DNA from 3 places in the Variovorax sp. W2I14 genome. Region 2 is predicted to be linked to each of the others. Evidence: predicted binding sites of a transcription regulator. Region 2 holds the regulator's gene; each other region holds the start of a gene.
The links. Region 2 encodes LexA, which represses DNA repair genes until DNA is damaged. Its sites were predicted from a motif close to ACTGTATNNNNATACAGT; they were not measured.
Positions count from the first base shown of each region.

Region 1 (9,760 bases), 450 kb from region 2:
GCGCGTGGATGGAATCGTCGGCGGTGGTGTATTGCAATTCGGTGCTCGGCGCGCGCACCAACACCGAAGGCCGCGAGAGCACGGGCGCGGCGATGCTCACCGGGCGCATTCCGTACTGGGGCTATCACCTCGACGAGAACCGCCGCGCCACGCATGTGGTCGAGCTCGACATCGAGGTCGAGTCGGTGCAGGACTGGGGCCTGCTCGGCTACTACATCGGCGAGCACGTGCAGGAGCGCGTGCCGGTGGTGCACAGCAAGCGAGGCATCGGCCGCGTGCCGAACCTGCCGAGGCTCAAGCACTTCGGCGCGGCTGCGTCGTCGTCGGGCGGCGTGGAGATGTATCACATTGCCGGCATCACGCCCGAGGCGCTGACGCTGGAACAGGCGCTCGGCGGCAGGGCGCCCGTCGAGGTGCTGCGCTACGGCGAGGCCGAGCGCCGCGCCACCTACGAGAAGATCAACGTCACCGGCAAGGACGCGGAAGTGCAGTACGTGATGCTGGGCTGCCCGCACTACACCATCGAGCAGATCTGGGAAGCCGCGCAGCTCATCGAAGGGCGCAAGGTGCATCCCGATTGCGAGCTGTGGATCTTCACGCCGCGCGCCATCAAGTCGCTGGCCGACCGCAACGGCTACACCAAGATCATCGAGGACGCGGGCGGCATCCTCATGACCGACAGCTGCTCGGCCATGAGCCGCGCCGTGCCCAAGGGCACGAAGACCGTGGCGCTCGATTCCGCCAAGCAGGCGCACTACCTGCCCGCCATCCTCGGCGTGCAGGCGTGGTTCGGCAGCACGGCGGAGTGCATCGATGCGGCCTGCACCGGCCGCTGGAACGGGGGAATGCAATGAGCTTCACGCTTGCGTTGTCTTTCTCCCTCCCCTTCCGGGGGAGGGCAGGGGTGGGGGCATGCGGCGCACCCATCGAGCGCTCTGCCAGCCCCCATCCCAACCTTCCCCCGAAAGGGGAAGGAGCAAAACCATGAGCGCGATCGCAGACAACACATCCACCCTCGTCATCCGCGGCCGCAAGGTCGTGGGCGGCGTCGCGGAAGGCGAGGCGCTGGTCACGCGCGACCGCATCTCGGGCTGGGGCGGCATCGATCCGCGCACCGGCACCGTCATCGAAACGCGCCACGAGCTGCGCGGCCAGAGCTTCGCCGGCAAGGTGCTGGTGTTCCCGGGCGCCAAGGGCTCATCGGGCTGGTCGGCGATGTTCCACATGACGCGGCTCATGAACTCGGCGCCCGCCGCATTCCTGTTCAACGAGATGACGACCAAGATGGCGCTGGGCGCCGTGGTCACGCACTCGCCCTCGATGACCGACTTCGAGCGCGACCCGCTCGCCTGCATCGAGACCGGCGACTGGGTGCGCGTGGATGCCGACCGCGGCGTGATCGAGATCACCAAGAAAAAAGATATCGGAGACCGCCCATGACCCGCCCCCTGCGCAGCAACTTCCCGCGCGGCTCCTATCTCTGGTCGGTGCGCAATGCGCACTGGCGCGCGCTCGGCATCCCCGAAGAGGATTGCGAGAAGCCCAAGATCGCCATCGTCAACAGCTCCTCGGAGCTGGCCGCGTGTTTCAGCCACCTCGACAAGGTGGCGGCGGAGATCAAGACCGCGATCCGCGCGGCGGGCGGCGTGCCGTTCGAGATCCGCACCGCGGCACCCAGCGACTTCATCACCGGCGCGGGCGCGCGCGGCGCCTACATGCTCGGCGCGCGGGACCTCGTGACCAACGACATCGAAGTGGCGGTCGAAGGCGCGCAGCTCGACGGCATGGTCTGCCTCACCTCGTGCGACAAGACGGTGCCGGGGCAACTCATGGCGGCGGCGCGGCTCAACATTCCGACGCTGCTCGTGCCCTGCGGCTACCAGCCCAGCGGCGAGTACCGCGGCAAGCACATGGACATCGAGGAGGTGTTCATCGGCGCGATGCACGCCGTGACGGGCAACCTGCCGGTGGAAGAACTCGTGGGCATGAGCCGCGAGGCGATCCGTGGGCCGGGCGTGTGCTCGGGCCTGGGCACGGCGAACTCGATGCACATCGTTTGCGAGGCGCTCGGCATGGCCTTGCCCGGCAGCGCGCCGGTCGCCGCGCTGAGCCCGAAGATGATGGCCGACGTGCGCGCGGCCGGCACGCGCATCGTGCAGATGGTGCTGGACGACCTGAAGCCGCGCGACATCCTCTCGCCCGGCGCTTTTGCCAACGCGGTTCGCGCGGTGCTGTCCATCGGCGCTTCGCTCAACACGGCCAAGCACCTGCAGGCAGTGGCGACCGAAGGCGAGTGCGGCGTCGATGTGTACGGCCTCTTCGAAAGCCTCGGCCCCACGACGCCGGTGCTGGCCGGCGTGCGGCCCATCGGCGAGCATTCGATCGAGGCCTTCGAAGCGGCGGGCGGCTGCCGCGCGCTGATGAAGCAGCTCGCGCCGCTGCTCGACACGGGCGCGCTCACGGTCACGGGCGGCACCGTCGCCGACAACCTGCGCGATGCCGAAGTGAGGGATGCCGAGGTGATCCGCCCCATCGACCGCCCGGTCGCGCCGCTGCCGGCCATCGTGCTGCTGCGCGGCAATCTCGCGCCCGAGTCGGGCCTCATCAAGACCGGCATCGCCGAGCGCAAGGTGCGGCGCTTCACCGGCCCGGCCGTGTGCTTCTGGACTTCGGACGCCGCCATTGCCGCACTGAAGAACCACGAGATCGTGCCCGGCCAGGTGGTCGTGATGCGCGGCGCCGGTGCGTGCGGCGGCCCGGCCATGGGCGGGGGCGCATCGCGCGTGGTCTTCGCGGTCGATGGCGCGGGCCTGGGCGACCAGGTCGCGCTGCTGACCGACGGGCATCTCTCGGGCCTCGTGTGCAAGGGCCTCGTGGTGGCCGAGGTGTCGCCCGAAGCCGCGCTCGGCGGGCCGCTCGGCCTCGTGCGCGACGGCGATGTGATCACCATCGACCTGGACGCGCGCCGCCTCGACATCGCATTGACCGATGAAGAGCTCGCCGTCCGCCGCGCCGACTGGCAGGCGCCGCCACCGGCCTTCGACACGGGTTGGCTGCAGCAGTACCGGCGCAACGTGAGCCCGCTGTCCAAGGGGGCCGTGCTCGTGCGCACCGAGCGCCCGCAACCCGCCAGCTAGATCTTTTCAGACCCCGGCTTCGCCAACCGGTGCGCACTCCCACGCGCACCCGGTGGCGCAGCCCTGCGCGCGATTTCCGAGTGATCCCAGAGTTTTCAACCCAAAAAAGAGCAGGAGACAAGAAACCATGAAGAGACTTTTGATGTGGTCGGCCATCGGTCTCGCCAGCAGCGGTGTGGCGCATGCGCAATCCAGCGTCACGCTGTTCGGCGTGGTGGATCTGGGCGTGCAGTACACGAAGGGCGAGGGCGGCGGCTCGGTCAAGGCGCTGTCGAACGGCGGGCTCTCGACCAGCCGCATCGGCTTTCGCGGCTCCGAGGATCTGGGCGGCGGCCTGCGCGCGGGCTTCTGGCTCGAAGGCAGCCTGAATCCCGATCTCGGCACCGGCAGGCCAAGCAACACCAACAACCAGCCGAGCGGCGCCGGCACCGCGGGGCCGATCACCTTCGACCGCATGTCCTTCGTGAGCCTCTCGCACGATTCGCTGGGCGAAGTGCGGCTGGGCCACGACTTCATTCCGACGCACTACAACAGCATCTACTTCGACCCCTTCAACGCCAACGGCGTGGCGCGCGCGGGCAACCTCACCTTCGCGGGCGCGGGCACCGGGCCGCTGCCCACGGCCATCACCGGCAGCAACACGGTGAGCTACTGGCTGCCGGCCAAGCTGGGCGGCTTCTACGGCATGGCGATGATCGGCACCGGCGAGAACGACTCCACCGCGCCGAACCGCGACGACGGCAACTTCGGCGGCGCGCGTTTCGGTTTTGCCTCGGGCGCGTTCGACATCGCGGCGGCCGTGACGCGCACGCACTTCAATGCCACCTCCACCATCGGCAACTACACGCACGCCAACATCGGCGGCACCTGGGATGCGGGCTTCGCGAAGTTCTTCGCGCTCTACAACAAGGTGACGGTGAAGCTCGCGACCGGCACGGTGCGCAAGAACACCGCCGAGATCGGCGCGCACATCCCGGCCTTCGAGGTCGGCCGCATCCGCCTGAGCTACGCCTACCTGGACGACCGCAGCGACGAGAGCCTGCGCAACGCCAACGGCATGCCGCGCAACCGCGACGATGCGCGCCAGTTCGGCATCGGCTATGTGCACAACCTCTCCAAGCGCACCGCGCTCTACGGCACCTACGCGCGGCTGATGAACAGCGGGCAGGCGCGCTACGTGGTGAGCGGCGGCGTGGCGCCCGCCGGTGGCAAGCGCTCGTCGGGGTGGGAGTTCGGTGTGCGGCATCTCTTCTGATCTCTTTTGAAAAGGAGCCTTTCATGCGACGCAGAGACCTGGCCCTTGCGGCCGTTGCCGCCCTCACAACGACGGTGCTGCCCGGCACGGCGGCCTGGGGCGCCGATGCCTATCCGAACAAGCCGCTGCGGCTGATCGTCGGCTTCGCGCCCGGCGGCGGCGCCGATGCGCTCACGCGGATCATTGCGGAGGGCTTGTCCAAACAGCTCGGCCAGCAGGTGATCGTGGAGAACCGCCCGGGCGCCGACGGCGTGCTCGCGGCGCAGGCCACTTCATCGGCCAAGCCCGATGGCTACACGCTGCTGATGGGCACCAACACCGCGATGGTGGCCGCGCCCACGCTGCGGCCGACCTCGCCCTACGACCCGTTCAAGGCCTTCACGCCGATCAGCTCGGCCGGGCAGTTCTCGATGTTCCTCGTGGTGCCGTCGAGCCTGCCGGCAAAAAGCGTCAACGAGCTGCTGGCGATGGTGGCCGCCAAGCCCGGCGCCTACAACTCGGCATCGAGCAACAGCGCCTCGGAGCTGGCAATGCTGCAGTTGCTGGGCGACCGCAAGGTGGTCAACGCGCGCTACAAGGGCGACATGCAGGCCATGACCGACCTCCTGGGCGGACAGATCCACATGATGTTCACCACCGGCACGCTGGCGCCGGGCTTCGTGAAGGAGGGGCGCATCCGCGCGCTGGTCACGCTGCTGCCGCAGCGCAGCGGCCTGCTGCCCGATGTGCCGACGGGCGGCGAGCTGGGGCTGGGCAAGCTCACGATCACGCCGTGGGCCGGCTTCTTCGGGCCGCCGGGCTTGCCGAAGGAGATCACGGAGAAGCTCTCGCAGGAACTGCAGAACACGCTCAAGCGGCCCGACGTGCATGCGCAACTGGTGCAGCAGGGCTTCGAGGGCTACGGCATGAGCCCCGCGAAGTTCACCGAATTCTTCCGCACGCAGTACGACGCCTTCGGCGCGACGGTGCGGGAGCACAACGTCAAGTTCGAATAGCGGCGGCTTCGCGGCGCCAGAAGGCCGCATCGGGGAAGGTGCCTCTGCCGGCCGCGGCGTTGTCGGCCATGTGCTCGGCGCGGCTCGTGCCGGGAATCGTGCAGGTCACGGCCGGATGGCTCAGCACGAACTTCAGCAGCACCTGCGCCCAGCTCGTGCAGCCGATCTCGCCGGCCCAGGCGGGCAACGGCTTGTCGCGCAGGCGCCGCAGCAGTCCGCCGCCGCCGAAGGGCATGTTGACGATCACCGCCACGCCGCGCTCGGCCGCGAGCGGCAGCAGGCGCTGTTCGGCATCGCGCGCGTCGAGCGAATAGTTGATCTGCACGAAGTCGAGCTTCTCGGCCCGCAGCACGGCCTCGACCTCGCCGTAGGCCGAGGCGGTGTAGTGCGTGATGCCGATGTAGCGCACGCGGCCTTGTTCCTTCCAGCCGCGCAGGGTGGCGAGGTGGGTGCGCCAGTCGACGAGGTTGTGCACCTGCATCAGGTCGATCTGTTTGGTGCGCAGCCGCGCGAACGACTGCTCCATCTGCGCGACGCCGGCCTCGTGGCCCGAGGTCCAGACCTTGGTGGCGAGAAAGGGCTTGGTGGGGGGCTTGGTGGCGGCCAGCAATTCGCCGGTGGTTTCCTCGGAACGGCCGTACATCGGCGAGCTGTCGATCACCGTGCCGCCGGCCGCGAAGAGCGCCTCGAGCACGCCGGGCAGGCGCTTGTACTCGTCGGTGCCGGGGCGCTGGTCGAAGCCGATCCAGGTGCCGCAGCCGACGACCGGCAGGGCTTCCTTCGTGGAGGGAATGGGACGGGTGGTCATCTGCATCGCGGGCCTGCCTGGTTGCTGCTGGGCGAAGGAGGGGAGCGCGGCGCCCGCGCAGAGGGCGGCACCGAGCCGCAGCAGCTGCGCACGCGTCACTGCGGGAAGGTGGGGCTCGTTCGTGGTGGGCGTCGTCACGAACGAAATTCTGCGCCCGCCATGCTGCCGGGCGGAAGCCCTCAGCGCAGGTAGCGCCCGTCGGCCTTGAGCATCGACAGCTCGGAGAAGGTCAGTCCGCGGTGCTCGCCGGGCCGGTACGACACGGCGATGCCGCCGATGTCCAGCGTCTTGAACGACTCCAGGCCCTTCTGCAGCGACTCGGGCGTGGGGTTCGCGCCCGCGCGCTTCAGGCCCTCGACCATGACCTTGGCCGCGACGTAGCCCTCCAGGCTCGCGTAGCCGAATTCGTTCATGCCGATCTTCTTCATCGCCGCCTGGTACTCGGCGATGACGGGCATCGCGCTGTTCCACGGGTAGGGCACGACCTGCGAGATGACAACGCCGGCCGCGTCCTTCTTGATGTCCTGGAAGAGCTTCTGGCCGTTGAGGAAGGAGAACGAATAGAAGGCCGTCTCGCCGCCCGCCGCGCGGTAGGCCGTGATGAACTTGGCCGCCACATCGTTGGTGGCCGACAGCACCACCGCCTTGGGCTTGAGCTTGGCCAGCTCGGCCGCGCGCTCGGCCGCGTCGGAGCCGTCGTTCTTGATCGCCACGCTGCCCACCATCTTGTCGCCGCGTTCGGCAATGAACTTCTGCGTGCTTTCCATCGCCGAGCGCGCGCCGGGGTTGTCGTTGTGCGCGAAGGCAATGCGCGAGAGGCCGATGGTGAACAGGTGGTTCACGATGCGGCTGTATTCCTCGTCGAAGCTGATGCGCACCGGGAAGCTGTAGTCGTTGAATTTCACCACCGGGCCCGCGCCCGTGTAGGCGCCAACGACCGGGATCTTCAATTCGTTGGCCGCCTTGATCGCGCCGACCGCCGACGAAGTGCCGATGGGCATCAGCACGCCGATGGCGCCGTCCTTCGCGAAGGTCTTGACGTTCTCGGCGCCCTTGGCGGGGTCGTAGGCGTCGTCGAGCTGTCGCAACTCGACCGGCCGGCCGTTGATGCCGCCGTTCGCGTTCAGCGTGGTGAACATGGCACGGATGCCGACCAGCGGCTCGGTCGAGAGCGACGCCAGCGGGCCGGTCTGCACGAAGGTCTGGCCGATCAGCAGGGGTTTACCGGTCTGCGCATGCGCCGAAGCAGACAGTCCGAGAACGAAGGCGGCAAAGGCCGAGGCCAGGAATTGAATCTTTTTGTGTGTCATGGTCACAAACTGTTAACAATTAATCTTAAGGGGCGAAGTCCTCCGAGTAAATCGATCTCCGGTTGCGGCTCAGGAAATACTGTATAAAAATACAGTTAAAACTCCGATCATGGGCCTTCCTTTCCTCGACTCCTTTTCCGCCGCCGCGGGCCGTGGCGTCTGGCATGCCGACGAACTCGGCCTGGCCGACGCGCAGGTCGTCGCCACCGGCCATGCCGCGCTCGACGCCGAGTTGCCCGGCGGCGGCTGGCCGGTCGGCGCGATGACGGAGCTGCTGCAAAGCGCGCCCGAAGCGCATGTCTGGCGGCTGCTGCTGCCCGCGCTGGCGCAGGCTGTGGAGGCGCGCGGCGGGCCGGTCGTGCTGATCGGCGCGCCCTACGAGCCCTGCGGGCCGTCGCTCGCGGCGCAGGGCCTGCCGGTGGAGGCGCTGATGTGGATCAAGAGCGATGCGCCACCCGCGCGCCTGTGGGCCTGCGAGCAGGCGCTGCGCTGCGCGGACGTGGCCGCCGTGGTGGCGTGGCTGCCGCAGGCGCGCGTGGGCGAACTGCGGCGGCTGCAACTGGCCGCCGCGCAGCATGACGTGATGCTCTTCGTGTGCCGGCCCGAGTCGGCCGCGCGGGGCGCTTCGCCCGCACGGCTTCGTCTTCAGGTGGAAAGCTGCGCCGCGGATTCTTCGCAGATCGAGTTGCACATCCTCAAGCGCCGCGGTCCGCCGCTGGCCGCGCCGGTGATGCTGCCGGCGCGCAACGAGCGCATGACGGCGCTGCTCGCCGCCGCCCGGTTGCGCCGCAAGCTGCGCCTGCAGCAGCAGGGCACGGTGCCGGTTGGCGACACGGCAACGTCCGCAACCGTGGTCCGCATCGACGCGTGGAAAGGAGGCCCCAATGCACTGGATCGCATTGCGGTGGTCGCTTGACGCCGACGCGCCCGACGCACCGCAGTTGCCCACGCCCGAAGCGCTGGGCTGGTGGGCGCTGGAATACACGCCGCACGTCGCCTGGCAGGACGAGGCGCTCATGCTCGAAGTCTCGGCCTGCGAGCGCCTCTGGGGCGGGCGGCTGCAACTGATGCGCCAGCTGGTCGCCGCGAACCCCGCGCCCGATGTGCGCATGCTCGGCGCGCAGGGCGCCACGAGCCTGATCGCGCTTGCGCGGCTGCGGCTGTTCGAACGGCAGGAAGAGCGCCCGAAGGACATGCCGGCCGGCCTGCCGCTGGACACGCTCACCGCCGCCCGCCCGCACCTCGACCTGCTCGCGCGCCTGGGTTGCCGCACCTGGGGCGAGGTGGCCGCCTTGCCGCGCGGCGGCCTCACGCGGCGCTTCGGCACCGAGCTGCGCACAGCGCTCGACACCGCCTGGGGCCTGCGCCCCGAGGGCCACGACTGGCTCACGCTGCCCGATGTGTTCGAGCAGAAGCTGGAGCTGCCCGCGCTCGCCGAGACCGCGCCCGAACTCATGTGGGCGGCCAACCGTTTGCTTTCGGCGCTGCAGATCTGGCTGCGCGCCCGCCAGCGTGGCGCCCGCGCGCTCGAGCTGCAGTGGACGCTCGACCTCAAGCGCTTCAACGGTGTGAACCTGCCGCCGCACCAGCAGGTCACCGTGCGCACCGCCGAGCCCACGCAGGACCTCGCGCACCTGCGCCGCCTGCTGTCCGAAAAGCTCGCCCTCACCACGCTCGCGGCGCCCGCGAGCTGGCTCAGGCTCCGCACGCTTGAAACCGATCCGTGGGCCGGCGCCAGCACGAGTTTTCTGCCCGAGGACAACCGCAAGGGCGACAAGCTGCACGAGATGGTCGAGCGCCTGAGCGTGCGGCTCGGCGCGCATCAGGTGGTGGTGCCCTGCGCCGAGGCCGATCACCGGCCCGAGCGCAAGCAGGCATGGCGGCCCGCGTTGCAGAAGGACAAGGCCGCGCCCGGCAAGGCGCGCAAGGAAGCGAAAGCCGCAGCCTCGCAGCCCGATGCGATCTATCCGCCGTGGCTGCTGCCCGAACCCGTGTTGCTCGAGATGGACGGCGAGCGCCCGTGCTATCGCGGCCCGCTGAGCAAGCTGGTCGGCCCGCAGCGCGTCGAGGCCGGCTGGTGGGGCGGCAAGGAAGACGGCGGCCAGCCGGCGATGCGCGACTACTACGTGGCCGAAAGCCCCGAAGCCGGGCTGGTGTGGATCTTTCGCGAGCGGCATTCGGCGCTGTTTTCTTCAGGCGAAGTGCGCTGGTACCTGCAGGGGTTCTATGCCTGACCTGAGTGCCAAGGAAGAGCG
Region 1 covers NZ_JBNDJX010000001.1:649,123-658,882, forward strand. Annotated here, with positions in the region: gene QF040_RS03120 (aconitase X) at 1-854, shown strand, start outside; gene QF040_RS03125 (aconitase X swivel domain-containing protein) at 985-1,440, shown strand; gene QF040_RS03130 (dihydroxy-acid dehydratase) at 1,437-3,137, shown strand; gene QF040_RS03135 (porin) at 3,265-4,392, shown strand; gene QF040_RS03140 (Bug family tripartite tricarboxylate transporter substrate binding protein) at 4,416-5,387, shown strand; gene QF040_RS03145 (aldo/keto reductase) at 5,374-6,294, opposite strand; gene QF040_RS03150 (ABC transporter substrate-binding protein) at 6,375-7,505, opposite strand; gene imuA (translesion DNA synthesis-associated protein ImuA) at 7,615-8,421, shown strand; gene QF040_RS03160 (Y-family DNA polymerase) at 8,390-9,739, shown strand; partial or broken gene QF040_RS03165 (error-prone DNA polymerase) at 9,732-9,760, shown strand, end outside.
Region 1: imuA (translesion DNA synthesis-associated protein ImuA) is a predicted target of LexA. The motif match lies at 7,584-7,601, and genes of this name have one in related genera.

Region 2 (9,760 bases):
CTCAGCCACCAAGCGCTGAGTTTCTGCCGCCTTCAGCCCACAAAAAAGCCGACCCGAGGGTCGGCTTTTTTGATGCGCGAATGTGCTCAGCCGAAGTTCTTGGCCGCGAAGTCCCAGTTGACCAGCTTCGCCAGGAAGGTCTCGACGAACTTGGGGCGCAGGTTGCGGTAGTCGATGTAGTAGGCGTGTTCCCAGACGTCCACGGTCAGCAGCGCCGTGTCAGCGGTCGTCAGCGGCGTGCCGGCGGCACCGGTGTTCACGATGTCCACCGAACCGTCGGCCTTCTTCACGAGCCAGGTCCAGCCCGAACCGAAGTTGCCGACAGCCGACTTCACGAAGGCTTCCTTGAAGGCGTCGTAGCTGCCCCACTTGGCATCGATGGCCTTGGCCAGCGCGCCGGTCGGTGCGCCGCCGCCTTGGGGCTTCATGCAGTTCCAGAAGAAGGTGTGGTTCCAGATCTGGGCAGCGTTGTTGTAGATGCCGCCGCTGGCCTTCTTGATGATCTCCTCCAGCGTGAGGGCTTCGAACTCGGTGCCCTTCTGCAGGTTGTTGAGGTTCACCACGTAGGCGTTGTGATGCTTGCCGTAGTGGTATTCGAGGGTTTCCTTCGAATACTCGGGTGCCAGCGCGTCGAGGGCGTACGGCAGGGGTGGGAGCACATGTTCCATGGTTTTTTCTCGTGGGTTGGTTGTGGGGAATAAAGGATTCTAGGAACTAATTTTCGAGGGCGCGTCGGACGTGTTCCCGTTGTTGCTCCCTCCATGCGTCACGGTCAGGTCGACCTCGCCATCCGCAAGCCGCGCGACGACCGCGTCACCCGCGTTCAACTTCTTCGCGCTGACGACCGCGCGGCCATCCGCATCGGTGAGCCAGGCGTAGCCGCGCTGCAGCACGAGCGCCGGATCGAGCAGACGCAGACGCAGAGCCACGCGCTCCAGGCGCTCGCGCCGCTGCACGAGTGCGCGGTCGAATTTCGCTGGAAGATTGACCGCGATCGATCGTGGTACCTGCGCCAAGCGCTCCTGTCTTGACAGCACCGCAAAGTGCAGGCGCTGCGCATGGTGCGCCAGTCGAAGTTGCTGGCGAGCCACCAGGTTCGACGGACGGCCGAGGCGGCCTGCGGCCTGATCGAGCCGCTGCCCGAGCACGTCGAGGCGCGTGCCCAGCGCATCTCCGAGCCGTTCATCGAGCAAATCGAGCGCCCCGAGCCACAGGTCGCGCGGCGCGCTGACGAGTTCGGCCGCGGCGGTGGGGGTGGGCGCACGCAGGTCGGCGCAGAAATCGGCGATGGTGAAGTCGGTTTCGTGCCCGACACCGCTCACCACCGGCACGGGGCTCTGCACGATGGTCCGCGCCAGCGTCTCGTCGTTGAAGGCCCACAGGTCTTCGATCGAACCCCCGCCTCGCACCAGCAGAATCACATCGACGGCCGGCTCCAATGTGTAGAGCGATTGCAGCGCGCGCACCAGCTCGGCGGGCGCATTCGCGCCCTGCACTGCCGCCGGGGCCAGGACCACGGGGATGTGCGGCACGCGCCGTCGCAGCGCGGTCACGACGTCGTGCAGCGCGGCCGCGCCGAGCGAAGTGACGACACCGACCGCGCGCGGCATGGTGGGCAGCGCACGCTTGCGCGCCGGATCGAACAGCCCCTCGGCTTCGAGGCGCGCCTTCCGCTGCAGGAACTGCTCGAAGAGCGCGCCCTGCCCGGCGCGCCTCAGGCTTTCGACGACCAGTTGGAGATCGCCGCGCGGCTCGTACACGGCAAGGCGTCCACGCACTTCCACCTGGTCACCATCCCGGGGCGAGAAATCGAGCAATCCGGCGGCGCGGCGGAACATCGCGCAGCGCAACTGGCCGGACTCGTCCTTGAGCGAGAAGTAACAATGTCCACTCGAGGCGCGCGAAAAACCCGAGATCTCGCCGCGCACGCTGACCGGATTGAAGCGTGCGTCCAGCGTGTCGGCCACTGCCCGGCACAGCGCGCCGACAGCCCAGATGCGCGGCCCGGGCGCGGAATTCGTTTCACGCAAGTTCACAAAGCGCACGAATGGCCGAAAGCCACTCTTCCACAACAGGCCTGACTTCCCCCGCCCCAAGTCCCCCATGCGGGGCAGGCGCACGGTTTCTCGTGCAAGTGGTTGATTTCATTCAAAAAAGTACTGCTCAAAATTCAATCGATCTAGCGGAAAGGCCCATCCATGCGGGTTCGGACGAGTTGCGAAGCAGGTTAATCACAAAGTTATCCACAGAATCTGTGCGTCCTTGCTGACACGCAAACAAGCCGCATGCCGATGGTGGGCTCGGTGGATAATCGCCGCGCATTTGCAGTCTACGGGCCGGAGGATTTTCTTGTTTTCCATCATTGTTGCCGCGGGTTGGCCTATTTGGCCGCTGCTCGCTTGTTCGGTTATTGCGCTCGCGCTGGTTATAGAACGTTTCACGAGTCTGAAGACCGTGAAGGTGCTTCCGCCAAAATTGCTCGACGAAACCATCACTGTCTCGCGCGGAGCCATTCCCGGCCCTGACGTCGTCACGAAACTCGAACGCAACTCGATGCTTGGCCAGGTGCTGGCTGCGGGCCTGCGGGCGCTCAACGCCAATCCGCGCTGCACCGAAGACGATCTTCGCGCTGCCATGGAAGCGTCGGGCCGCACCATCGCTCACAAGCTGGAGCGCTACCTGCCGGCGTTGGCGACCATCGCCTCCGCTGCGCCGCTGCTCGGCCTGCTGGGTACGGTGATCGGCATGATCGAGATCTTCGGTTCGCAGTCGCCCGTCAACGGCGCGGTCGGCTCGGGCAACCCGGCGCAACTGGCGCACGGCATCTCGATTGCTCTGTACAACACGGCGTTCGGTCTGATCGTGGCGATTCCCACGTTGATCTTCTGGCGCTACTTCCGCAGCCGTGTCGACGAATACCTGCTGAACCTCGAACTCTCGGGTGAGCGCTTTGCACGCCACCTGAACGCGCTGCGCAAATGACCCGCGCCCGCATGCAGTTTCGCCACGGCGCGCGCGACGAGCCGGAGATCAACCTGATCCCGTTCATCGACGTGCTGCTGGTCATCCTGATCTTCCTGATGCTGTCGACCACCTACAGCAAGTTCACCGAGATGCAGTTGCGGCTGCCGACGGCGGACGTGGACGCGCAGCGCGACTATCCAAAGGAAGTGATCGTCACGGTCTCCGCCGACGGCCGCTATACGGTCAATAAGGCCGCGGTGGCGGACCGCAACGTGAGCACCGTGGCTGCAGCACTCGGCGCCGCGGCCACCGGCGGCAAGGAAAGCGTGGTGATCATCAGCGCCGACGCAAGCAGCCCGCACCAGGCCGTGGTCACGGTGATGGAAGCCGCGCGCCGCGCCGGCCTGATGCAGATCACGTTCGCCGCACAGTCGACGGCGCAAGCCGGGCACTGAGTGCCGTCGCAGGGCCGCAGCAGCACGGGCGCAGCCTCGCGGCTGCAGGACGCCTGGCTGCACCGCGGCCTGCTGGCCTGCCTGCTGTGGCCGCTGTCGCTGCTCTACGGCGCGATCTTTTCGCTGCGCGGCTGGCTCTATCGGATCGGATGGTTGCGGGCCGAACGCGTCCCCGTTCCCGTGATCGTCGTCGGCAACGTGATTGCGGGCGGTGCGGGAAAGACGCCTGTCGTGATGGCCGTCGTCCGGCATCTGCAGGCTCGTGGGCTTCAGGTCGGCGTGGTGTCGCGCGGGTACGGCCGACGCACCGACGATTGCCGCGAAGTGCTCGACGGGAGCGATCCCCACGATGTCGGCGACGAACCGGCGCTGATTCGCCACGCTACAAATGCACCGGTTTTCGTCGCGCGACGACGCATCGAAGCCGCGCGCGCGCTGCTGGAGCGGCATCCGGCCACCCAAGTGATCGTGAGCGACGACGGGCTGCAACATCTGGCGCTCGCTCGCGACATCGAGATCTGCGTGTTCGACGACCGCGGCATCGGCAACGGCTGGCTGCTGCCTGCGGGCCTGTTGCGCGAACCCTGGCCACGTCGCTGCGACCTGGTGCTCCATAGCGGCGAGAAGCCTGCCTTTTCGGGCGGCTACACCGCCACGCGCAACCTTTCGCAGGATGCGGTTGCAATCGATGGAAAACATATTCCTCTGGAGGCTCTCGCGGGCAAGTCGCTGATCGCGCTGGCAGCCATCGCGCGGCCCGAAGGGTTCTTCGACATGCTGCGCGCGCGCGGTCTCGCGCTCACCGAGACCATCGCCCTGCCCGATCACCACGACTTCGACGCTTGGCAGCGCCCGTCCGGCAGCGAATACACCTTGCTGTGCACCGAGAAAGATGCAGTCAAGCTGTGGCGCAAGGCGCCCGATGCGCTGGCCGTGCCGCTGCACTTCGAACCTGCCCCGGAATTCTTCGCTGCACTCGACGCAAAGCTATCATCGCCCGATGGATACCAAGCTGCTTGAACTGCTCGTCTGCCCCGTGACCAAGGGCCCCCTGACCTGGAACCCCGAGAAGCAGGAGCTGTGCTCCCGCAGCGCCCGCCTCGCCTATCCGGTGCGCGATGGCATCCCGGTGCTGCTCGAGAACGAGGCGCGCACGCTGTCCGACGAAGAGCTGGGTCTGTGACCGGCTCCGTAAGCTTCACCGTCCTGGTGCCGGCACGCCTCGCCTCGACGCGGCTGCCCAACAAACCACTTGCCGATATCGCGGGCCTGCCGATGGTGGTGCGTGTCGCGCAACGTGCGAGCCAGTCCGGCGCATCGCGCGTTGTTGTGGCTGGGGACGATGCGTCCATCGTTTCGGCCTGCAAGGCACACGGCGTCGAAGCCATCCTCACTCGCCAGGACCATCCGAGCGGCACCGACCGGCTGGCTGAAGCGTGCGAGCAACTGGGCCTCGATGGCGACGAGATCGTCGTCAACGTACAAGGCGACGAGCCGCTCATCGACCCCGAGCTGATCGATGCCGTCGCCGCCGCGCTGGCCCTGCATCCCGAAGCGGCGATGAGCACGGCGGCTCACGAGATCGATTCGGTGAGCGATTTCATGAACCCGAACGTGGTGAAGGCGGTGCTCGATGCCCAGGGCAATGCGCTTTACTTCAGCCGCGCCCCGATTCCCTGGTGGCGCGATGGCTCGGCCGGCGGTGCGGCACCGACCGTGCTGCCCTCGCCCGCGCCGCTACGACACATCGGCATCTATGGCTATCGCGCCGGCTTCGTGCGGAAATTTCCGTCGCTGCCGCCATCGCCCGTCGAAGCCACCGAAGCACTCGAGCAATTGCGCGCGCTCTGGCATGGGCATCGCATCGCGGTGCACGTGAGCCATGTCGCGCCCGGGCCGGGCATCGACACCCCTGAGGATCTGGCGCGCGTGCGTGCCGTCTTTGCTGCCGGACCCGCCTCCTAAGACGTGCGTCGCGGAGGGAATTCCCTATGGGGACGCATGCTATCCTCGACGTGAAATCCGCCTCGCCCAGCCCTCGGGCCAACGCTTGGCGTGACACAAAATCTAAGAACCGTCCGAGGACACCATGAGACTAATTTTGCTGGGCGCGCCCGGGGCGGGCAAAGGCACGCAAGCGGCCTTCATCTGCCAGAAATACGGCATCCCCCAAATCTCGACCGGCGACATGCTGCGCGCCGCCGTCAAGGCCGGCACGCCGCTCGGATTGCAGGCCAAGGCCGTCATGGATGCAGGCGCACTGGTGAGCGACGACCTGATCATCAACCTCGTGAAAGAGCGCATCGCCCAGCCCGATTGCGCCGATGGTTTCCTGTTCGACGGTTTTCCGCGCACCATCCCGCAGGCCGATGCCATGAAGGCCGCGGGCGTCAAGCTCGACTACGTGCTGGAGATCGACGTGCCTTTCAGCGACATCATCGAGCGCATGAGTGGCCGCCGCTCGCACCCGGCATCTGGCCGCACCTACCACGTCAAGTTCAACCCGCCCAAGGTCGAAGGCAAGGACGACTTGACCGGTGAAGACCTGATCCAGCGCGAGGACGACAAGGAAGAAACCGTGGGCAAGCGGCTCGACGTGTACAGCCAGCAGACGCGTCCGCTGGTCGACTACTACTCGGCCTGGGCCAAGGCCGATCCGGCCGCTGCCCCGAAGTACCGCGCGATCAAGGGCGTCGGCACGGTCGACGAAATCACGCAACGCGCCCTGGCGGCACTGAGCAGCTGATCCCGCCGCCCTTTTTACAGGGCGGCTATTTATTTCCCTAGCAGTTCCAGCATCAGCGCGATGCGCGCCTTCACGGGCGTGAGCGCGCCTGCGTCGCGCAGCCGGTCATCGGGCTTCGGCAGAATGCGACCGCTGGTGCAGCGCGTCGCGCGCAGCACCGCAATGCCGGCGTCCTGTGCCTTGAGTGCTGCCGCTTCCAGCGCGTGGTGCACGGTGCCATTGCCGGTAGTCGCGAGAACCAATCCGCGGACTGGTTCTTCCGCGCCCTCCCGAAGAAGTGCATCGATGATTGCGCCACTCGCACCGGCGTGGCTCATGACGATCTCGACCCGCGGCCAAGGCCCTGATGCGCTCAGCGCCGTCGATGCCTGGGGAGACGGCGCAGCCGGCCACTCCCTCACGCGCCTCACCGCGCCCTCTTCCACGTAGCCAATCGGCCCTGCATCGCCGGATGCGAAGGCATCGAGGCGGTACGTGTGCACCTTCTGCACTTCCACCCCGCTGTGGACCGTGCCAGCACACACCGCCGTCACGCCCTGCGCGCCCGCCGTCACCGCGACAGCGATGGCATCGCGCACGTTCTGCGGACCATCCGGCGAAAGAGCAGTGGCCGGGCGCATCGCGCAAGTCAGCACCACAGGCTTCGCCGGTGCCAGCACCGAATGAAGGAAGAAGGCGGTCTCCTCGAGCGTGTCGGTGCCGTGGGTGATCACCACGCCAGCCACATCCGGCTGCGCGAGCCAATGCGCGCACCGCTGCGCGAGCTTCTGCCAGATGTCGATGGCCATGTCCTTGCTGTCGACCTGCGCCACCTGCTCCGCCAGCAGGGTGACGCCCTCAGGCGCGTCGATGCCACCCAGCAAGTCCGACACGTCGACCTGCCCAGCGGTGTAGCCGATGTTGTCGCCGCTGCTGGAGGCCTTTCCGGCGATGGTTCCGCCGGTCCCCAGAACCACCACGCGACGCACTTCGGGCAACGGGGAATTGGCCATGACTTGTCAACTTCCAAAAACTGGTTAAAAATACAGGTACTGGATATCTAGCCAGTGCCGCAAGGAACCACATATGCAGTTCGCCGTGAAGCTTACCGCCCGCCAGCAGCAGATCCTCGACTTAATCCAGAGCGCCATTGCGCGCACTGGCGCCCCGCCCACACGCGCCGAAATCGCCAATGAGCTGGGGTTCAAGTCGGCCAACGCTGCCGAAGAGCACCTGCAGGCGCTGGCCCGCAAGGGCGTGATCGAACTTGTCAGCGGCACCTCGCGCGGCATTCGACTCAAGGGCGATGCGCTGCGTTCGCTCAACGAAACGCGGCATCGCGAAGGCGGGCAGTTCTCGCTCTCGCTGCCGGGCATGGCGCAGTTGGCGCTGCCGCTCATCGGTCGCGTCGCGGCAGGCTCGCCGATCCTGGCGCAAGAGCATGTCGACCAGACTTACTACGTCGAGAACACGCTCTTCCAGCGCCAGCCCGATTACCTGCTCAAGGTACGCGGCATGTCGATGCGCGACGCCGGCATCATGGACGGCGACCTGCTCGCCGTGCAGGCCACCAAGGAAGCGCGCAACGGCCAGATCGTCGTGGCACGCCTGGGCGACGAAGTCACCGTCAAGCGCCTGAAGCGCAACAAGCAGGTGATCGAGCTTCACGCCGAGAACCCCGACTACCCGACCATCATCGTCCAGCCCGGCGAGCCCTTCGAAATCGAAGGCCTCGCGGTCGGCCTCATCCGCAACACCATGCTGATGTAGGTCTCGCGGCCTGCTTGCAGCAGCACCCCATCCGGCCTCGACAGGTGGCGGGCGTATGGCGCGAAGTCGCCATCACCCTGTCGCGGCCGATTCAAGAAATCCTGCCTGTGTTCAACCTCAGACTTTTTTGGAGTTCACATGGGAATCGCCCTCCTCGCCATCGCTGATTTCTGGATGCCGCTGCAATCGCTTGCAAACCGGTTGTTGCCTGCGCGCCGCGCTCACCGCCGGGACAGCAGCGACACTGCCGCCGGCCTGCGCTACGTGGCCGTGCGCCCCGCCTGCACCACGCGCACCGCTGGTACGCCTGCACCGACGGCAACCGCCACCGCGACGGCACGCCCGCTGCGTGTAGTTCGCGTGATCGACGGAAAAAGCCGGGACCGCAGCCGCATGGTGATCTCGGGCCGCATGGCCGATGTCTGCGCGGAGCTCGACCGACTGGCCGCACTCGAAGCCGCGGAAACCGCACCCAGTTCCACGCGCCTGCACTGAGGCATTTCCCCCGGCGAGCCGCACCAGCAGTGCCCCGGGGGTGGGTATCCAAACGTTCACTGGCGCGACATCCCAATGCTGCGAGGCACAATGGCACGCCATGAACATTGTGATCCTTGACGATTACCAGGACGCCGTGCGCAAGCTGCGCTGCGCCGCCAAGCTGGACGCGTACGCGGCCAAGGTCTACACCAACACGGTCAAGGGCATCGGCCAACTGTCGGTTCGCCTGAAAGACGCCGACGTGATCGTGCTGATTCGCGAGCGCACCCAGATCTCGCGCCAGCTCATCGAAAAGCTGCCCAAGCTCAAGCTCATTTCGCAGACCGGACGCGTCGGCGGCCACATCGACGTCAATGCCTGCACCGAGCGCGGCGTGGCGGTGGCCGAAGGCTCGGGCTCTCCGCAGGCACCGGCCGAACTCACCTGGGCGCTGATCATGGCGGCCATGCGCCGGCTGCCGCAGTACATCAGCAACTTGAAGCACGGAGCGTGGCAGCAGTCGGGGCTCAAGTCGGCTTCGATGCCACCCAATTTCGGACTTGGCTCGGTGCTCAAGGGCAAGACGCTCTGCATCTGGGGCTATGGCCGCATCGGCCAACTGGTCGCGCGCTATGGGCAGGCCTTCGGCATGCAGGTGGTGATCTGGGGACGCGAAGCGAGCTGCGCCAAGGCGCGCTCCGACGGCTTTCAGGTCGCGCAGAACCGCCACGAATTCTTTGCCGCGGCCGACGTGCTCTCGGTGCACCTGCGGCTCAACGAGGAAACCAACGGCCTCGTCACGCTCGAAGACCTGTCACGCATGAAGCCGACAGCGCTCTTCGTGAACACCTCCCGCGCAGAACTGGTCGAGGCCGATGCCCTGCTCGCCGCGCTCAATCGCGGACGTCCGGGCCTCGCGGCCATCGACGTGTTCGAGAGCGAACCGCCGCTGCAGGGCCACGCCTTGCTGCGCCTCGAAAACTGCATCTGCACACCGCACATCGGCTATGTGGAGCAGGACAGCTACGAGAGCTACTTCGGCCAGGCTTTCGACAACGTCGTGAGCTTCATCAAGGGCAATCCCACCAACATCGTGAATCCCGGCGCCTTGCAGGTCCGCCGGTGAGTTCATGAGCCGCCGGGCCGCTCCAAGGCGAATACCGCAGCCGAAGGCGCAGGTCATTCGATGAGCCGGCCTGCGCCTCGAGGCGCGCTCTGGGCGCTGCTGGCCGGCAATTTCGTGATCGGCACCGGCGTGATGGTGGTGCCCGGCACGCTCAACGAGATCAGCACATCGCTTGCTGTCACTGCTGCGACAGCGGGCCAGCTGATCACCGCCGCCGCGATCGTGATGTGCCTCGGCGCACCG
Region 2 covers NZ_JBNDJX010000001.1:1,100,854-1,110,613, reverse strand. Annotated here, with positions in the region: gene QF040_RS05250 (DUF192 domain-containing protein) at 1-19, shown strand, start outside; gene QF040_RS05245 (superoxide dismutase) at 87-668, opposite strand; gene xseA (exodeoxyribonuclease VII large subunit) at 708-2,036, opposite strand; gene QF040_RS05235 (MotA/TolQ/ExbB proton channel family protein) at 2,350-2,982, shown strand; gene QF040_RS05230 (ExbD/TolR family protein) at 2,994-3,419, shown strand; gene lpxK (tetraacyldisaccharide 4'-kinase) at 3,420-4,439, shown strand; gene QF040_RS05220 (Trm112 family protein) at 4,420-4,602, shown strand; gene kdsB (3-deoxy-manno-octulosonate cytidylyltransferase) at 4,599-5,384, shown strand; gene adk (adenylate kinase) at 5,509-6,165, shown strand; gene QF040_RS05205 (asparaginase) at 6,195-7,157, opposite strand; gene lexA (transcriptional repressor LexA) at 7,231-7,914, shown strand; gene QF040_RS05195 (hypothetical protein) at 8,053-8,409, shown strand; gene QF040_RS05190 (D-2-hydroxyacid dehydrogenase family protein) at 8,510-9,517, shown strand; gene QF040_RS05185 (MFS transporter) at 9,578-9,760, shown strand, end outside.

Region 3 (9,760 bases), 760 kb from region 2:
CTGCTGCGGCAGTTCCGCTTCCTGCCCGATGCACGCCTGGACGACCTGATGATCAGCTACGCGAGCGACACCGGCGGGGTCGGTGCGCATTTCGACAGCTACGACGTGTTCCTGCTGCAGGCCCAGGGCCGCCGCCGCTGGTCCATCGGCAAGCAGGGCGACCTGCGCCTGCAGCCGGACGTGCCGCTCAAGATCCTCGAGAACTTCGAGCCGGAAGAGACCTTCGTGCTCGAGCCCGGCGACATGCTCTACCTGCCCCCCAAGTACGCCCATGAAGGCGTGGCGGTGGGCGACGACTGCATGACCTTTTCCATCGGCCTGCGCTCGTCCGCCCTGGGCGAACTCGGCGCCGATCTGCTCGCGCGCATGGCGCAGGCCTATTCGGAAGACCTCGAGGACGCCGGCCACACGGAACTGGCGCGCTACCGCGACCCGACGCAGCCCGCGGTCGATACGCCGGCCGCAATGCCCACTGCACTGCAGGACTTCGCACGCAAGGCCGTCGAGGCCGCGTTGCGCGACCCCGATGCCATCGACCGCGCCCTCGGCGAATCGCTGACCGAGCCCAAGGCCAACATCTGGTTCGACGAAGGCGGCGACGTGCCCGACGCGACGCAGCAGGTGGCGCTCGACCGCCGCACGCGCATGCTCTACGACACGCGCCACATCTACATCAACGGCGAGAGCTTCCGCGCGGGCGGCGCTGATGCCGCGCTGATGCGCAAGCTGGCCGACCGGCGCTCACTTGGCCCGCGCGAGCTGGCGCGGGCCAGCGAAGGGGCGCTGGCGCTGCTGGGCGAGTGGTGCGAGGCGGGCTGGGTTCATGCCGACTGACGACAACAGCACTTCGCCGCCGCCGCTGCTGCCCGAAGGCCGGTTCGACGGCCGCGAGGCTTTCGGCGGGATGGTTCGCCATGCGCTTTCGGCCGCCGCGCGCGAAGGTTGGAAGGAGATCGTCTTCAGCGATCCAGACTTCGCCGACTGGCCGCTGGGCGAACGCGCCAGCATCGAGGCGCTGCAGGCCTGGTTGGCCAGCGGCCGGCGCTTCGTGCTGCTGGCCCAGCGCTTCGACGTGATCGCGCGCAGCCACGCGCGCTTCGTGCCGTGGCGCCGCATGTGGGACCACATCATCGAATGCCGGGCCACCGGCAAGGTCGGGGCCGAGGTGCCGAGCGCGATCTGGACACCCAACTGGTTCGCGCACCGCATCGACCCCGAGCGCTGCCGCGGCGTCTGCGGCGCCGATCCGCGCGCCCGCCGCGAACTGCGCGAAGCCATCGACGAGAGCTGGCGCGTGGGGCGGCCGGCATTTCCGGCATCGACACTCGGCTTGTAAGCCAATGCCGCGAATGCGGCCGCGAGACATATTCAGGCGGAGATGCGGGTCTAGAATTTTTTCGTTCCAGACATTCTTTGCCAAAGGAGTTCTCATGAAGAAGTCGTCGTCCGTCCTGATTGCCTCGTTGATCGCCGCTGCCGCACTCGTTGCCTGCGGCAAGAAAGAAGACGCCGCACCGGCAGTCGTGACCCCGCCGCCCGCGCCCGTGACCGAGCCCGCGGCACCGCCCCCCGCAGCCGCGCCGGCACCTTCTGCAGATCCGGCCGCAAGCGCGCCGTCGCCTGGCGCTTCGTCGGCCCTGGACAACGCGAACGCAGCGACGGAAGCCGCGAAGAAGAACGAAGCACCCAAGCAATAAGCCGGGTCTTCACACAGCAGAAAGCCGCCCCAGGGCGGCTTTTCTATTTGGATCTTTGACCGGTCAGCTGGCGGTCAGACATCCAGCCAGGGCGAGCCCTCGGCCGCGGTGGCGGTAAGCATTTCCGCCTCATGGCCACCCAGCGCCTCGGCCATAAGGCGCCGCACGATGTCGGGCCGGTTGTTCTGCTCGCTCAAGTGCGCTGCAACCACGTGGCGCAGGCCGTCGTGGCGCACCGCGCGCGCTATCTCCGCCGCCGCTGCATTCGACAGGTGCCCGTAGTTGCCGCCGACGCGCAGCTTGAGAAAAGGTGGATAGGCCGAGTTGGCCAGGAGCTCGCTGTCGTGGTTGAACTCGAGCAGCAGCGCATGCACGCCGGCCAGGCGATTCAGCACATGGGCCGTGGCATGCCCCAGGTCGGTCAATACGCCGAGCGTGCGTGCGCCGTCCGTGCAGCGAAGCTGCAGTGGCTCACGCGCATCGTGCGGCACGGTGAAGGGCTGCACGCCGATGTCGCCGACGGCGAACTCCGCGTCGTCGCGCGCCAGGTTCAGCCGGCCCTCGAAGTCGCGGCCGCCCGTGGCGAGCCAGGTGCCTTCGCTCATCCAGACGGGAATGCGGTTGCGCCGCGAGAGCGTGTGGGCGCAGCCGATGTGGTCGCCGTGCTCGTGGGTGATGAAGATGGCGTCGATGTCGCCGGCGGCGAGGCCCGCCTGGGCCAGCCGCTGATCGAGCTGCCGGATGCCGAAGCCGCAGTCGACGAGGAGCCGGGAGGTGCGGCCGGCGCTGGTCGCCTCGACCAGCGCGGCATTGCCCGTGCTGCCGCTACCGAGGCTTCGGAAGCGGAGCATGCGGGTTACTTCAGGTCGTCGGCAATGACCTTGACGATGCGCTGCGCGTTGGCCGAGGTTTCGGGCGCGCCGGCTTCGTTCTGCACCGAGACGGTGGTCGATTCGCCTTGGCTCTTCACGAGGATGCGGAACTTGATCGGCTTTTCGTCCTTGGACGAGCTGCTGAACAGCTTGCCGAAGAAGCCTTCTTCCTTCTTGTCGGGGTTCGGCGTCACGTAGCGCACGTAGTAGATGCCGGCGCTGCGGTCGCGGTCTTCCACGGTGAAGCCGGTGCGGTCGAGCGCAAGGCCGACGCGGCGCCATGCGCGCTCGAAGCCTTCGCTGATCTGCACCACGGGCTGGTTGCCCACGCTGGCGATGGTGGCGGTCTTTGCCGGCGCCGAGGTGGCGGCCAGGATCTTCGATTGCTCTTGCGAGACGCCCAACTTCACCATCAGGCGGCGCAGGAACTCGGTTTCGAGTTCAGGGTCGCTCGGGCGCGGCTGCCACACGGTCTGGTCCTGGCGCGAGTTGTTGTAGACCTCCTGCATGCCGCGGTGGCTGATGAAGATCTCGGTGCCGTTGGTCGTGCGTTCGATGCGGGTGCGGAAGCGGTCGAGTTCGCCGGTGGAGTAGACCGAGTCGACCAGCTTGCCCAGCGTGCCGCGGATGATGTCCTGCGGCAGCTTGGCGCGGTTTTCGGCCCAGTCGGTTTCCATGATGCCGAGGTTGCGCTGCTCGGTGGTCAGCAGGAAGCCGCTTTCCTGCCAGAAGTCCTTCACCGGCTCCCAGAGCTGGTCGGGCGTGCGGTTGATGACGATCCAGCGCTGCGTGCCCGCGCGTTCCATGCGCACATCGCCGATGTTGGCGACGGCGGTGGGCACGCCCGGCGCATTGGCGATGCCGGTCTGGTACGAATTGGCGCTGACTGCGCCGCCGGGCACCGCATAGCGGTTGTCGCGCGAGAGTTGCGACAGGTCGGGCGGGACTTCGAGCGTTGGGGCCTTGCCGGCGCTCTTGTAGTCGATCTTGTCGCTCTCGAGCACGGAGCAGGCGGCGAGGCTGGCAACCAGGGTGGTCAGCAGTGCATATCGCGAAAGTTGCGAAAGGTTCTTCAACGTCGTCTTCCTTGTTGGAATGGTTCGATCAATCTATGGGCCGCAGTGCCCGCCATCTCTGAGCACGGTTCGGGCAAAAGGTTGCTTAACCTTGTTGCGGCCAGGGAAAAAGCGGATCGCAGGCGTATTGGGGATTGGCTCAGTTCTTGAGCAGGCCGGTGGCGCGCAGGGCGCCCTCGACCGCCGGACGGCTGGCTTCGCCGAGTTCGGTGAGCGGCAGCCTGAGGGCACCGCCGCAGAGGCCGAGCCGGGCCATGGCCCACTTGAGCGGAATCGGGTTGGGTTCGACGAACAGGTTGCGGTGCAGCGGCATGAGTTCGAACTGAATCTGCATCGCGCGCTTCACGTCGCCGGCGATGGCAGCCACGCACAGTTCATGCATCTTGCGCGGCGCGATGTTGGCCGTGACGCTGATGTTGCCCTGGCCGCCGCACAGCATGAGCGCAACGGCGGTCGGGTCGTCGCCCGAATAGACGGCAAAGTTCTTGGGCACATCGCGAATGAGCCACTGGGCGCGTTCGATGTTGCCGGTGGCTTCCTTGATGCCGATGATGCCGGGCACTTGTGTGAGGCGCAGCACCGTGTCGTGCGCCATATCGGCGACGGTGCGGCCGGGCACGTTGTACAGCACGATGGGCAGGTCGCCCACGGCCTCGGCGATGGCCTTGAAGTGCTGGTACTGGCCCTCTTGCGTGGGCTTGTTGTAGTAGGGCACGACCTGCAGTTGCGAATCGGCGCCAACGCCCTTGGCGAACTTGGCCAGCTCGATGGCTTCCTTGGTCGAATTGGCGCCGCAGCCGGCCATCACGGGCACGCGGCCCTTGGCTTGCTCGACCGAGACGCGGATGATTTCGCAGTGCTCTTCGACATCGACCGTCGGCGATTCGCCGGTGGTGCCGACCACGCCAAGGCAGTCGGTGCCTTCGTCGATGTGCCAGTCGATGAGTCGCCGCAGGGCGGGGTAGTCGACACTGCCGTCGTCGTGCATCGGCGTGACGAGCGCGACGATGCTGCCTGTCAGTTGCTCCAAGGGGGAATCTCTTTGTCGGTGGACGAAAGCGCCGATTCTACTTACTCCGGGCGTCGCCAAGGCGTCGCGCCCGGCCCCCTCAGTTTCCCTTAAGGAGGGCGCGCAGCGGAGGGCCCGCAAGGGGCGCGGGCGCACGGATGGCGGCAATGCGCTGCACGAAGCGCGCTGGTTCGGGGAGGAACCCGTCCTCGTAGGCCACCACACGCAGATCCGCACAGGCCGCTAGCAGTTCGCCGGGCTGCAGCAGGAAGTCGGCCCGCGACGGCTTGCCCACCGTTTCGTTGCCGGCGGCGAAGGTCTCGTAGAGCAGCACGCCGCCAGGGGCCACGGCGGCCACGATGTCGGCCATGCGGGGGCGCCACAGGTAATTGGTGACGACCACTGCGCCGAAGGTCTGGCCTGCGAAGGGCCAGGGGCCCGATTCGATGTCGGCCGTGATGGCCTGTCCGAAGGCGCCGGCTGCCTCGGTCGCTTCCGGTGACCGGTCGACGCCCGTAACTGGATGCCCGCGCCCGGCAAACCACTGCATGTGCCGGCCTGCGCCGCAGGCCACATCGAGCACCGTGGCATCGGCGGCCAGCAAGTGCGACCAGCGCACGATCCATTCCGAAGGCGTGCCCGCGCCATGCAATGGTGCTACATCTTTCATAGCAATTCAGCCTGCTTCAGAAGCACGACCACACCTGGTCGACCAGCGTCACGAGAAATTCCGGATGCGTATAGAGCATGAACACGCCCGCCAGCGCCGCCGCTACGGCCGCAAGCCAGCCGGCGTGTGCGAGGTGGTGGCGCATCTGGCGAGTCATGGCCCGATTGTGTTCGCCCGCAATCAACCCGGCACAGCCGCCGGCCGCACCGCACGGGCGATGGCGTGCTCCTTGACCGGCAGGTTGATCAGCGCCGCGAACACCCCCAGCGCGATGGCGATGTACCAGACGATGTTGTAGCTGCCGGTCGTGTCGTACAGGTAGCCGCCGAGCCACACGCCCAGGAACGAGCCGACCTGGTGGCTCAGGAACACGAAGCCGCTGAGCATCGACAGGTGCGCCACCCCGAAGATGCCCGCCACGATCGCATTCGTCGCTGGCACGGTCGAGAGCCAGAGGAAGCCCATCGCCGCCGAGAAGACATACACGCTCATCGGCGAGATCGGCACGATCAGGAACAGCGCGATCGAGATTGCGCGCGCGAAGTAGATCGCCGCGAGGATCTTGCGCTTGGCGAGGGTCTGCCCCAGCAGGCCGACCGTGTAGGTGCCGAACACATTGAAGAGCCCGATCAGCGCCAGCGCGTAGCCGGCGACGTCGGCCGACAGGCTCCGGTCGCGGAGGTACGTCGGCATGTGGATGCCGATGAAGGCCAACTGGAAGCCGCAGACGAAATAGCCCGCCATCAGGAGGCCGAAGCTCGGATAGCGGAAGGCTTCGCCCACCGCCTGCAGTACCGACTGGTCGCGGTGCCCGGCGAGCGCCGCCGTCTTCGGCTCGCGCAGGCCGAAGGCCAGCGGCACGATCACCAGAACCAGCACCGCGAGCACGGCCAAGGCGGTCTGCCAGCCCAGCTGGCCGATCAGGCGTCCCTCGATGGGCGCCATCAGGAACTGGCCGAACGAGCCGGCCGCCGCCGCCACGCCCATCGCCCAGGAGCGCCGCTCGGCCGGAATCTGCCGCCCGATCACGCCGTAGATCACCGCGTAGGTCGTGCCCGCCTGCGCCGCGCCGATCAGCACGCCCGCGCTGAGGGTGAACAGCAGCGGCGTCGGCGAATGCGCCATGCCCAGCAGCCCCAGCCCGTAGAAGATCGCACCGCCGATCAGCACCCGGAACGCCCCGAAGCGGTCGGCCAGCATGCCGGCGAACACGCCGAAGATGCCCCAGGAGAGGTTCTGGATCGCGAGCGCGAAGGAGAAGGTCTGCCGGCTCCAGTCCTGCGCCTGCGTGATCGGCTGCAGCCAGAGGCCGAAGCCGTGGCGGATGCCCATCGAGAGCGTGACGATCATGGCGCCGCAGAACAGCACCTGCTTGATCGAGAGGGTGGGGGTGGAGGCTTGCATGCCGTCGAATGTAGCCATTGCGTGCTGCGGCAGGCGCGCGGGCGGCCAAAGCCATTGATGATTTATCGGCGCCGTTTCAATGCGCATCCGGCATCAAAGCGCCTGCTGTATGGGTATCCAGTTGTTTGGCGGCGACTGACTACAATCCGCCCCCATGGCGACTCCTCTCAAGACAACCTCAGAATCCGCTTCCGGCTACTCGGAAGGCTCCATCCGCGTGCTCAAGGGCCTCGAGCCCGTCAAGCAGCGCCCGGGCATGTACACCCGGACCGACAACCCCCTGCACATCATCCAGGAAGTGCTCGACAACGCGGCCGACGAGGCGCTGGCCGGCTACGGCAAGAAGATCAAGGTCACGCTGCATGCCGACAACTCGGTGAGCATCGAAGACGACGGCCGCGGCATTCCGTTCGGCCTGCATCCCGAGGAAAAAGCCCCCGTGGTCGAACTGGTGTTCACCCGCCTGCACGCCGGCGGCAAGTTCGACAAGGGCTCCGGCGGCGCCTACAGCTTCTCAGGCGGCCTGCACGGCGTGGGCGTGTCGGTGACCAATGCGCTTTCGAAGCGGCTCGAAGTCACCTCCCACCGCGAAGGCTCGATCGCCAGGTTGGCCTTCAGCGCCGGCGACGTGATCGAGGCGCTCGAAATCCGAAAGCTCGAGGCCGGCGAACGTAAGCAGGGCACCACCGTGCGCGCCTGGCCCGACGCCAAGTACTTCGAAACCGCCGCGCTCCCGATGAGCGAGCTCACGCACCTGCTGCGCAGCAAGGCGGTGCTGATGCCCGGCGTGAGCGTCACGCTCACGGTCGAGAAGACCAAGGAAACGCAGCAGTGGCTCTACAAGGGCGGCCTGAGCGACTACCTCATGCAGACGCTCAACGGCGATCCGGTGATCCCGCTCTTCGAGGGCAGCGGCCATGCCGACAAGAACGCCGACAACTTCGCCGAAGGCGAGGGCGCCGACTGGTGCGTGGCCTTCACCGAAGACGGCCAGCCGGTGCGCGAGAGCTACGTCAACCTGATTCCCACCAGCGCCGGCGGCACGCACGAAAGCGGCCTGCGCGACGGCCTTTTCACTGCGGTGAAGGGCTTCATCGAACTGCATTCGCTGCTGCCCAAGGGCGTGAAGCTGTTGCCCGAAGACGTGTTCGCGCGCGCTTCGTACGTGCTGAGCGCCAAGGTGCTCGATCCCCAGTTCCAGGGCCAGATCAAGGAGCGCCTGAATTCGCGCGACGCGGTGCGGCTGGTGTCCAGCTTCGTGCGCCCGGCGCTCGAACTCTGGCTCAACCAGCACGTCGACTACGGCAAGAAGCTCGCCGAACTCGCCATCAAGGCCGCACAGACCCGCCAGCGCGCCGGCCAGAAGGTCGAGAAGCGCAAGGGCTCCGGCGTGGCCGTGCTGCCGGGCAAACTGACCGACTGCGAGAGCAAGGACATCAGCCACAACGAGGTCTTCCTGGTCGAGGGCGACTCCGCCGGCGGCAGCGCCAAGATGGGCCGCGACAAGGAAAGCCAGGCCATCCTTCCGCTGCGCGGCAAGGTGCTCAACACCTGGGAAGTGGAGCGCGACCGGCTCTTCGCCAACACCGAAATCCACGACATCTCGGTGGCCGTGGGCGTCGATCCGCACGGCCCCAACGACTCGCCCGACATGAGCGGCCTGCGCTACGGAAAGATCTGCATCCTCTCCGATGCCGATGTGGACGGCTCGCACATCCAGGTGCTGCTGCTCACGCTGTTCTTCCGTCACTTTCCGAAACTCATCGAAACCGGCCACGTGTATGTCGCGAAGCCGCCGCTGTTCCGGGTCGATGCGCCCGCGCGCGGCAAGAAACCGGCCTCCAAGGTCTACGCGCTCGACGAGGGCGAGCTGACCGCCACACTCGACAAGCTGCGTAAAGACGGCGTGCGCGAAGGCGCCTGGAGCATCAGCCGCTTCAAGGGCCTGGGCGAGATGAGCGCGGAACAATTGTGGGAAACCACGCTCAATCCCGATACCCGGCGCCTGATGCAGGTGCAGCTGGGACGCTTCGACTTCACCTCCACCCAAGGCGAGATCACCAAGCTCATGGGCAAGGGCGAAGCGGCCGCCCGGCGCGAGTTGATGGAACTGCGCGCCGATGACGTCGACATCGATGTTTGACCCCCGTGACCCTCACAGATTTCATGCGTCCGTTGCTGTTGGCTTTGCTGCTGTGCCTGCAGCAGGGAATGGCGCACGCCGCTGACATCTACGGCTACATCGACAGCAAAGGCGTCGCGCACTTCGCCGCCGAGAAGGTCGATGAGCGCTACCAGATCTTCTTTCGCGGCGGCCAGAGCTTCGACACCGCGCAGGGCATCTCGCCGCTCTCGCGCAGCGGGCGCAAGTTCGACGGCAAGGTGCCGCCGGCGTCGCAGAGCCTGCTGGCGCTCTTCGAGGCCTCGCCCAGCTACAAGACGGCCAAGGCAGCGCTGCGCGATGCGTCGAACAAGCATTCGATCGACTACGAACTGCTGCAGGCGCTGATCGCCACCGAATCCGGCTTCGATGCGCAGGCCGTCTCGCCCAAGGGCGCGATGGGCCTGATGCAGCTCATGCCCGCGACCGCACAGCGCTACGGCGTTGCGGCGGACAAGCGCACGAGCATCGAGAAGAAGCTGTTCGACCCCCGCATCAACATCGCCGCCGGTTCCCGCTACCTGCGCGACCTGATCGCGATGTTCCCTGGGCAGATCGAACTGGCCCTTGCCGCCTACAACGCGGGCGAAGGGGCGGTGCAGCGCGCGGGCAACAAGATCCCGAACTACAAGGAAACGCAGAACTACGTGCAGACAGTGCTGCAGCTCTACGCGTACCTGAAGCCCGGTGCGACCGGGGGGCGCATCGGTGGCGGCGGCAAGTCGCCTGGCCGCATCCGCATGGAAATGGGCGGTGCCGTCGGCCGCGGCAACATGCCGCCCGACCGGCCCTGGCTGCCGGCCGCTTCGCCGGCCACCAAGCCTGCCGTGCCTGCGCTGATGGAGCCGGCCGATGTGCCGACCTCTCCCTA
Region 3 covers NZ_JBNDJX010000001.1:340,087-349,846, forward strand. Annotated here, with positions in the region: gene QF040_RS01655 (JmjC domain-containing protein) at 1-834, shown strand, start outside; gene QF040_RS01660 (hypothetical protein) at 824-1,336, shown strand; gene QF040_RS01665 (hypothetical protein) at 1,431-1,697, shown strand; gene QF040_RS01670 (MBL fold metallo-hydrolase) at 1,772-2,548, opposite strand; gene bamC (outer membrane protein assembly factor BamC) at 2,554-3,645, opposite strand; gene dapA (4-hydroxy-tetrahydrodipicolinate synthase) at 3,785-4,711, opposite strand; gene QF040_RS01685 (class I SAM-dependent methyltransferase) at 4,755-5,324, opposite strand; gene QF040_RS01690 (hypothetical protein) at 5,341-5,481, opposite strand; gene QF040_RS01695 (MFS transporter) at 5,505-6,728, opposite strand; gene QF040_RS01700 (DNA topoisomerase IV subunit B) at 6,883-8,871, shown strand; gene QF040_RS01705 (lytic transglycosylase domain-containing protein) at 8,895-9,760, shown strand, end outside.
Region 3: QF040_RS01700 (DNA topoisomerase IV subunit B) is a predicted target of LexA. The motif match lies at 6,833-6,850, and genes of this name have one in related genera.